DNA from 4 places in the Colwellia sp. 20A7 genome. Region 2 is predicted to be linked to each of the others. Evidence: predicted binding sites of a transcription regulator. Region 2 holds the regulator's gene; each other region holds the start of a gene.
The links. The regulator sigma-54, encoded in region 2, starts transcription at its own class of promoters, with help from an activator protein. The targets are predictions, from matches to a motif close to GTTGGCACGNNNNTNGNNT.

Region 1 (2,210 bases), 220 kb from region 2:
ACAAGCCTTAATAACTAAGCTTTAATAACAAAGCCTCAGCAGAAATGTTGAGGTTTTTTTTATTGTGCGGTTATAAGTTTGCTAATGAGTTCCCGAAGGGCGAGTTTAAAAGCCTTAAATGCCGCGTTATTGATTTTGACAGGGTTCCCACATGGATGTTGGTACTTAGATTATGTTTGGAACGTATAACCTGTGCCTCTAAGCCTTTTAATTCTCGCTAAGTGATCAATTAATTAGTCCGATTGGTATAAATATAACGTTTATACCCGTAAGCATTGAAATGATGAACTAATAAAAGATTATGTATTCTGTACTATCATTGCTTAGGAAAGTTAATATTATCAATTACCAGAAACAAAAAAACACCAACCATTACAATTGATGTTTTTATAAATCTAAATATTTACAGAATTATTAAGATTTTTTCTTAAAACGACGAGAAGCAAATCCCATCAGACCTAATGCAATAATAGCAAGTGTTGATGGTTCTGAAACTGATGTTGCTGATACATCAGAAAGTCTAATTTGATAACCTGTTATATGAGCATTAGCAGAATTCAAAGCATCTAAACTAAGTTCTTGAGTATCACCTGTAGCAGTAAATTGCCCGATAACATATTGACCAAAATCAACTTCAGTAGCATCCAATTCTACACTGTTGCCATTACCATCACCAAAAGACATATCACGACTAGCAACTCTTAAGTCAGTAAGCCATAATTGAATAAAGTAATCTACGCCATCAATTAGGTTGCCGCCACCAATAGTCAATGTAGTTAAGTCTGAGCCATTTCCATAATCAAAGCTATTTAAGAAATTATCGTAACTTTCATCACTTGTTGATGCACTATTTAACGCACCAACAAAACCACCTGCAGATAATAAATTTGTAGAATTATAAAATTCCACACCATTTACTGTAACGCTTCCAGAGTTTGTATTTGTCGCATTAATTGCTTCAACTGTATTACCAAAATCAAGTACATCATTAAAATCAGTAGTATGTTGCACCTCAGTCCAATTAATTATACCTGCATTAGCAGCTTCACTAACAAGTACTATCAATCCTGCAACTACTGTATTTAAAATCTTAAATTTCATCTTTGTTCCTTTCTAATTATATTTACACTTATAGAACACTAAAGCAAAAAACACGCCATAAATACAATTACATTTTAATTCAATTGGTTACAATTCCCAAAAAAACTGAAAAAGTAGTACTGTTAAAAAACCTGACGTTACTGGCCCAACCAGTAGACTTTTAATTGAGATGTTAAAAAGTCGTAAAGGGAATATCAATTGTATTTCTTCATCTATAATTTAATATTCTAAATATTGTAACGGTCTGCTATCTCGTACTAATCAATAATAATGGTTATTTGTAATCATTTTTTTTGTTTGACATTAAACGGCTGTTAAATTCTAATTCGCCCCAATTACACATGACTAATTCCCTGACTATTATTAGATGGCAAGGCTAAAGGAAAACGAATGAATAAAGATAATCTTGATAACGCACGCGCACATTACAATGTACGTCATTGGAGTCAGGGCTATTTTGGAATCAATGATGCAGGCAAGGTATATGTCGCACCAAAAGTTGATAATCAAAATCACACAGTAGACTTGAGCAGTATTGCCAAAATGATTGAAGACAAGGGCTTAACACTACCGGCTTTAGTACGATTCCCACAAATAATCCATCATCGTATTCATAGCCTATGTGAGGCTTTTAATAAGGCGATAGATGACTATGATTATCAGCAAAAGTATTTATTAGTTTATCCTATTAAAGTGAATCAACAACGTGAAGTTGTTGATGAAATTTTGGCAAGCCAACATAACAAAGAATACACTCAGCTAGGGCTTGAAGCTGGTAGTAAAGCTGAATTACTTGCAGTTTTAGCAATGGCTCAAAAGGTGTCATCTGTAATCGTTTGTAATGGTTACAAAGACCGAGAGTACGTGCGTTTAGCATTAATCGGAGAGAAACTAGGACATAAAGTACATATTGTACTTGAAAAAATGTCTGAACTTGAAATGATTTTAACCGAAGCTAAAAAGTTGAATGTAGAACCTCGACTTGGAATACGTGTGCGTTTAGCGTCACAAGGCAAAGGAAAATGGCAAGCCAGTGGCGGTGAAAAATCAAAGTTTGGTTTGTCGGCTTCACAAGTACTTAACGTTGTTAACATACTTAAACAAGAAAA
Region 2 (2,210 bases):
TAAAAAAATAATTATTCATCTTAAAAAACGTGGTCTTGGTATTCTAATTACTGATCACAATGTTCGTGAAACGCTTGATGTATGTGAACATGCTTACATTGTTAGTCACGGCGAAATAATAGCAGAAGGCGATTCTAATCAAATTCTTGCTAATCAAAAGGTAAGAGATGTATACCTAGGCGAGCAATTCACGCTATAGTTAACACATATAATAAATACCTATACTATACTTACGCTAAGTGAGTAACTATAAATAATAATAACAGGAATTAAGACAACGTAGATGCGCCCAACTCTGCAACTCCGGATAGGACAACAACTAACCATGACGCCACAACTGCAACAAGCGATCAAGCTTTTGCAGTTATCAACGTTAGAGCTTCAACAAGAAATTCAAGAAGTACTTGAAAGTAATCCCCTGCTTGAAATTAATGATCAAGAAGCCTCAGATAACAATTCAGAGGACAGTGGAAATACACTTGAAGAAGCATTTTCAGCCACAATTGCTGAACAATCTACTAGTGATGGGAGTGAAGATTCATCCGCCTCTATTGATGAGATAAGCACTACTGAGGCGATGGAAAAAAATGACATTCCAGAAGAGCTGAATATTGATACAACTTGGGAAGAGAGTTACAGTGCTGGCACGTCAAATACAGGTGCAATTAGTAGCCCAAGTGAAGATTACACTTATCAAGGTGAAACAATCGATTCAATACAAGACCACCTTTTATGGCAAATGGAGTTAACACCTTTTTCAGAAACCGATCGCACTGTTGCTATCGCCATTATAGAAGCCGTTGATGAAGCTGGTTACCTTACGGTATCAAGTGATGAAATTTTAGAAAGTGTTGGTATAGAAGGGCTTGAACTTGATGAAGTTGAAGCAGTATTAAAACGTATTAATGTCTTTGACCCTGTTGGTGTTGCCGCTCGCTCAATTGCTGATTGTTTAATTATTCAATTAAATCAATTTGATCCTGAAACCCCCTACTTAAAAGAAAGTAAATTAATTATCAGTGAACATATTGACTTGCTCGGGAATCGTGACTATCGTCAATTAATGCGTAAAACACGCCTTAAGGAAGATCAATTACGCGAAGTGATGCGTTTAATACAAAGTTTAAACCCTCGTCCTGGTGACGTTGTTGTTAAAAGTGATGATCAATATGTTATCCCTGATGTTTCAGTAGAAAAGAAAAATGGTCGTTGGGTTGTGGAATTAAATCCTGATACTGCTCCTAAGTTATCAGTTAATCAGCAATATGCAGCCATGACAAAAACGACAAAGTCTTCGAGTAATGATGGCCAATTTATTCGAACAAACTTGCAAGAAGCTAAATGGTTTATTAAAAGTTTAGAATCGCGTAATGACACATTACTCAAAGTATCTAACTGCATTGTACAACGTCAACAAGGCTTTTTAGAGCATGGTGCAGAAGCTATGCGACCTATGGTTTTAAATGACATCGCTGAAGCTGTAGATATGCATGAATCAACTATATCTAGAGTGACAACACAAAAATACATGCATACGCCAAGAGGTATTTTTGAATTAAAATACTTTTTTTCAAGCCATGTTAGTACCGAAAATGGTGGTGAATGTTCATCAACAGCCATACGTTCATTAATTAAAAAACTCATTTTAGCCGAAACACCAGCTAAACCGCTTAGTGATAGCAAAATGGCAGATTTACTAGCACAGCAAGGAATTAACGTTGCAAGGCGCACTATAGCTAAGTATCGTGAGTCTTTATCTATACCACCGTCAAATCAACGAAAGAGTTTACTATAACCAGCGACTTTATTTTCTGAACTTAACTAGAGAAGGATATACTTATGCAAATTAACCTTACTGGCCACCATGTAGAAGTAACTTCATCATTACGTGATTGTGTTGACACAAAATTCGCTAAATTAGAGCGACATTTTGATCACATCAATAATGTTCACGTTGTACTTACAATTGAAAAGTTAGAGCAGAAAGCTGAAGCAACCATACATTTAAAAGGCAGTGAAATTCATGCTTCAGCAGCGAGTGCTGATATGTATACTTCGATAGATACTTTGGTAGATAAATTAGATCGCCAAGTACTTAAATACAAAGGCAAAATAACACAACATTAGCTTTATCAATTATAATTATGACACTACAAAATATATTAACACTGAACTGCACGCGATGTGCAGTTCCAGTTCAGAGTAAAAAA
Region 3 (2,210 bases), 2.0 Mb from region 2:
ACATCGATAATCGCGTCAAACGGCTCTACATGTAATAACGCTTCATGGGCAATAACTTCAGTATGTCGACCATTTCCCCCTACTCTCCAATGGCGCTTACCTGATCCTTGACAAATAAAAGTATCGTAGTTATCTACATGAGGACCAACACTTCCACCTTCAGTAGCAAAGCTTGCCATTAAATCATCTAAGCGCCAATGAGGTAAAAACCTAAAAGGCTCTATTAATTCCGCAGCTTCTTCAGAAAAGTTATCAAGGGCTTGAATAACCAAAGACCAATCACGTTCCCCTAAATGTTCATAACTTTCAAACGGGCCAAACTCAGCTTGCCATTCACCATTTTTTTTAGAAATCAAACGAGATTGCACTGCTTCTTCCATTGCAATGCCTGCAAATTCATCTGCAGCAATAGGGTCAACAAAATCTTTAAAGCCTTGGCGAATCACCACTGGTTTTTTCTGCCAGTAAGTCGTTAAAAATTCATTTTTGCTCATTTGGTTTAAATCTAAGTTATACATAATGCTCTCTAAGGTGTTTAAGTGCCGGTTTGTACTATTGGCTTATTCTTTATTGCTGAGATTATACGGGTAAGTGCGTCTAGTTTGAATGTTATTGGGTATAAAGTTTTTCTATTTTACAAAATTAACGTTTAATCTTGTCGATAAACTAATACAGAAATATATTGGTTACTCTTCAGCCAAAATAGTGAGTAAAAAGAAAAACAATACATTCGCTAACCTTATATTAAATTTGTTATTTTGGGGCACCACTGCATCATAAACTAACAAAACAAAATATATACAAATAAAACATAAAGACAACCACTTGATATTATTAACTTTATTAAATGGCACGAATACTGCTTCATCTTCCAAAATATACGTTATTTGTTAATTTAATTTGAATAAATTGAAAAAAAACACTTTATCATTATCTAAAAATAATCATGTAAAAGAACAAACTGCAAAGTTGAAAGTACTACTTGCAGAAAACAACCATGCAAAAGCGAAAGCCTTAATGAATGTGCTCACGAATACTGAGTATGACATCTACCATATCGCCAATTCAGGTGTTCCTTTACTAAAGGATGTTGAGCAACTAAATCCTGATGTCATCATTATAGATATAGAATCCCCTGATCGGGATATGCTTGAAAACCTGAATAAAATATCTCAATTCGCCCCTAAACCTATCGTTGTTTTTTCTGAACAAGAAAACGATAGCACAACAATTAGTCAAATAGTTAAATCAGGTGTCAGTGCTTATGTAGTGGGCGATATTGGCCAGGACAGAGTGAAGTCTATTATTGATGTCGCAATTGCTAGGTTTGGTCTTTTTCAAGGAATGAAACAAGAGCTTGCTGATACTAAACAAAAATTATCAAGTCAAAAGAATATCGATAAAGCTAAGCGCTGGCTAATGGAAACAAAACAGCTTTCTGAAAGCGACGCCTATAATTTCATCCGAAAAATCGCGATGGATAACAGCCAGAAAATGGACGATGTTGCCAAAAACATTCTATCTGTTGCAAGTATATTTTAGAGAAAAGTCATGTTTAAAATTGAAAAGAAAAATATTAGCTTGGGATTTATGCCTTTAACAGATAGCGCCCCTGTCGTCATTGCTTATGAAATGGGCATATTTAAAAAATGGGGATTAAATGTAACCTTAACCAAGCAAAATTCCTGGGCAACCTTAAGAGATAAACTACATTTAGGTGTAATTGATGCTGCGCAGATGTTGGCACCAATGCCCATTGCAAGTAATTTAGGTTTGTATGGTCAAGAGTCTCAAGTTATCTCTCCATTGATCTTAAGCCGCAATGGCAACGGTATCACCATATCAACAGCCTTATATCAAAAATTATTGTCATATCAAAATAACACTGAAATTAGCATGCCCTTTTCAGCAAGTATTTTTAGCCCGGAGATAGAGGAGCGTAAAAAAGAAGGAGAAAAACTCACCTTTGCTGTCGTATTTCCTTATAGCTGTCATTACTATGAACTTATTGAATGGTTAAAAGAAAGTAATATTTCGTTGTCAGACATTAACTTGTTATTTGTGCCGCCTTCGGGAATGGTACCGTCAATGCAATCAGGCGATCTTGATGGTTTTTGTGTTGGTGGTCCTTGGAATGCTAAAGCTGTCCGTGAAGGCGTTGGGGTAACCGGTGTGACGTCATCAGACTTATTGCAAGACTCTCCAGAAAA
Region 4 (2,210 bases), 470 kb from region 2:
GTCATTGCTTGCAATTCAGATGCTTGTCCGTCAACAAGGCCAACAATTCTAAAACGGTAAGCTCCTGTAGCAGCATCACTACCATCCGAAGCTTTGCCATCCCAAGTAAAGGCTGAACCACCTTCCCCTATATTGCCCACAGAAACTGTTTGAATAATTTCACCCGCAACATTCTCAACATAAATACTGACATTACTTGCTGCTTCAGTAGTTACTATTTTACCTTGAGCAGATTCTCCTTCGGTCATCCCAAAAACATTATCTTCAACTAAAACACTTCGACCTACTAAGGATGATGCTTGTAGGGCTTGACTTGAAGTCATTGAATTAGCAAAACCAGCAAAAGAGTCATTTAACTGACTTACACCGTCTGTTGTAGAAAACGCGGTCATTTGAGAGATCATTTCATTGTTATCTGCAGGTTCTGTTGGATCTTGGTTTGCTAACTCTTGTGTTAACAACGCAAAAAAATCAGCCTGTGTGAGCATGCCATTGCCACCACTATCAGCAGCTTTATACTCTTCTTTTTGCCAATAAAGGGAATCTAGGCCATTTGTACCACTAATAGTTTCCATTTCCTACTCCTTATGACTGACCAAGTTGCAGTGTTTTAGTTAACATGTTTTTTGCTGACTCAGCTAATTGCACATTAGTTTGATATGAACGAGATGCAGAAATCATATTAGTCATTTCTTCAATCACATTGACATTAGGTTTATAAATATAACCATCTTTGTCTGACATAGGATGTTCAGGTGCGTATTCAACATTTAGAGGTTTGTCACTTTCAACTATCCCTAATACTTGTACACCCACACTACTTTCTTGTCCGCCGGCAGCTTTTTGCATAGCAGCGGCAAAAACTGGATGCCGAGCACGATATGTTTCACTTACACTTGAGCTAACACTATCAGCATTAGCAATGTTACTTGCTGTGGTATTTAAACGCATTGACTGCGCACTCATACCACTACCTGTGATGTTAAATACGTTAAAAAGGCTCATTATTATCCACCTCCTGAGATGACATTTTTCAGGGCTTTTATCTTTCCGTTAAGAAATTGAACCCCAGCTTGATACTCTAATGTATTTTCTAGATACAAGTTTCGTTCCACTTGTACATCGACTGTATTACCGTCTCCGGTATCTGGTTGATCTGGATTGCGAAAAGCAATGTTATTATTCATGTCAGTACGAACATCAAAGTGTTTAGCATGAGTTTTACTCATACCCATTTGTTGTTGACCAGCTTGTTGCATGGCCTTTTGAAAGTCCATGCCCTTTGCTTTATAACCAGGGGTATCGGCATTAGCAATATTGCTAGCGATCACTTCCGCTCGCTGAGATCGCAAAAGCATTCCCTTTGCGTGAAGTTCAAAACCTTTATCAAAGCTAATAGCCATAATAACTCACCATCAATTATATTTAACATTGAGACATTCAATAATTATGCCAACAAAAAATATAATGGAGTTACTTAGATAAAAATTGTTTAGTAATAAAGAAGAGGTATTAAGTGATTAAAGTATTCTGGTGTTATAAAGAAAGAAGATAATAGGTTGTAAGTTAAATAAATATGCAATGGATATATTGATTAGGGTTAATTAAACATTAGGTTTCACAGTTTAGATTACGTTTTTTTCTTGTAAATTTCGCCACTATATTTGTCATTAGCGATTAAAAATAAGAGAGATTAATCTCTCTTATTTTTTTTGATAAATGATACCAGGATTACAACGCAACATATCAAAATCTGAATTTAATCCAGAAAGAGATTCTGAAGCGCCTAAAAATAAATACCCCTTGTCATTCAAAGTGCCATGAATTTGACTTATTATCTGTGCTTTGATTTCAGGTGAAAAATAAATAAGCACATTACGGCAAAAAACAATATCAAAACGCCCCATCAAACTATAGCTATTAAGTAAGTTAAGCGGACGAAAGCTCACCATCTTCTTTACTTCGTCCTTGACTTTTAGCATACCGTTATCACCATTTTCGAAAAATTGTCTCTTCCTTTCTTCAGATAAACCTCGTGCTAATGCAAGTGAATCATAATGCCCATATTTACAGTGTTCTAACATGGTTGTTGAAATATCAGTACCAATAATTTGGATGCCTCTTGAGAAGCTACCAGGATTACTTTTTTGATATTCTAAAATTGACATAGCAATAGAATACGCCTCTTGACCAGATGAACTCGCTGCTGA

Region 1: a site for sigma-54 is predicted at 1,143-1,161, ahead of GQS55_RS03285 (PEP-CTERM sorting domain-containing protein). Genes of this name have one in related genera too.
Region 3: a site for sigma-54 is predicted at 847-865, ahead of GQS55_RS13330 (ANTAR domain-containing response regulator). Genes of this name have one in related genera too.
Region 4: a site for sigma-54 is predicted at 1,439-1,457, ahead of flgB (flagellar basal body rod protein FlgB). Genes of this name have one in related genera too.

The regions. Positions count from the first base shown of each region.
Region 1 covers NZ_CP047130.1:749,842-752,051, reverse strand. The annotation lists gene GQS55_RS03285 (PEP-CTERM sorting domain-containing protein) at 415-1,101, opposite strand; gene speA (biosynthetic arginine decarboxylase) at 1,492-2,210, shown strand, end outside.
Region 2 covers NZ_CP047130.1:529,421-531,630, reverse strand. The annotation lists gene lptB (LPS export ABC transporter ATP-binding protein) at 1-199, shown strand, start outside; gene GQS55_RS02265 (RNA polymerase factor sigma-54) at 284-1,795, shown strand; gene hpf (ribosome hibernation promoting factor) at 1,840-2,127, shown strand; gene ptsN (PTS IIA-like nitrogen regulatory protein PtsN) at 2,145-2,210, shown strand, end outside.
Region 3 covers NZ_CP047130.1:3,098,437-3,100,646, forward strand. The annotation lists gene GQS55_RS13325 (ribosomal protein uL16 3-hydroxylase) at 1-518, opposite strand, end outside; gene GQS55_RS13330 (ANTAR domain-containing response regulator) at 910-1,542, shown strand; gene GQS55_RS13335 (CmpA/NrtA family ABC transporter substrate-binding protein) at 1,552-2,210, shown strand, end outside.
Region 4 covers NZ_CP047130.1:1,003,212-1,005,421, reverse strand. The annotation lists gene GQS55_RS04370 (flagellar hook assembly protein FlgD) at 1-575, opposite strand, end outside; gene flgC (flagellar basal body rod protein FlgC) at 586-1,005, opposite strand; gene flgB (flagellar basal body rod protein FlgB) at 1,008-1,403, opposite strand; gene GQS55_RS04355 (CheR family methyltransferase) at 1,704-2,210, opposite strand, start outside.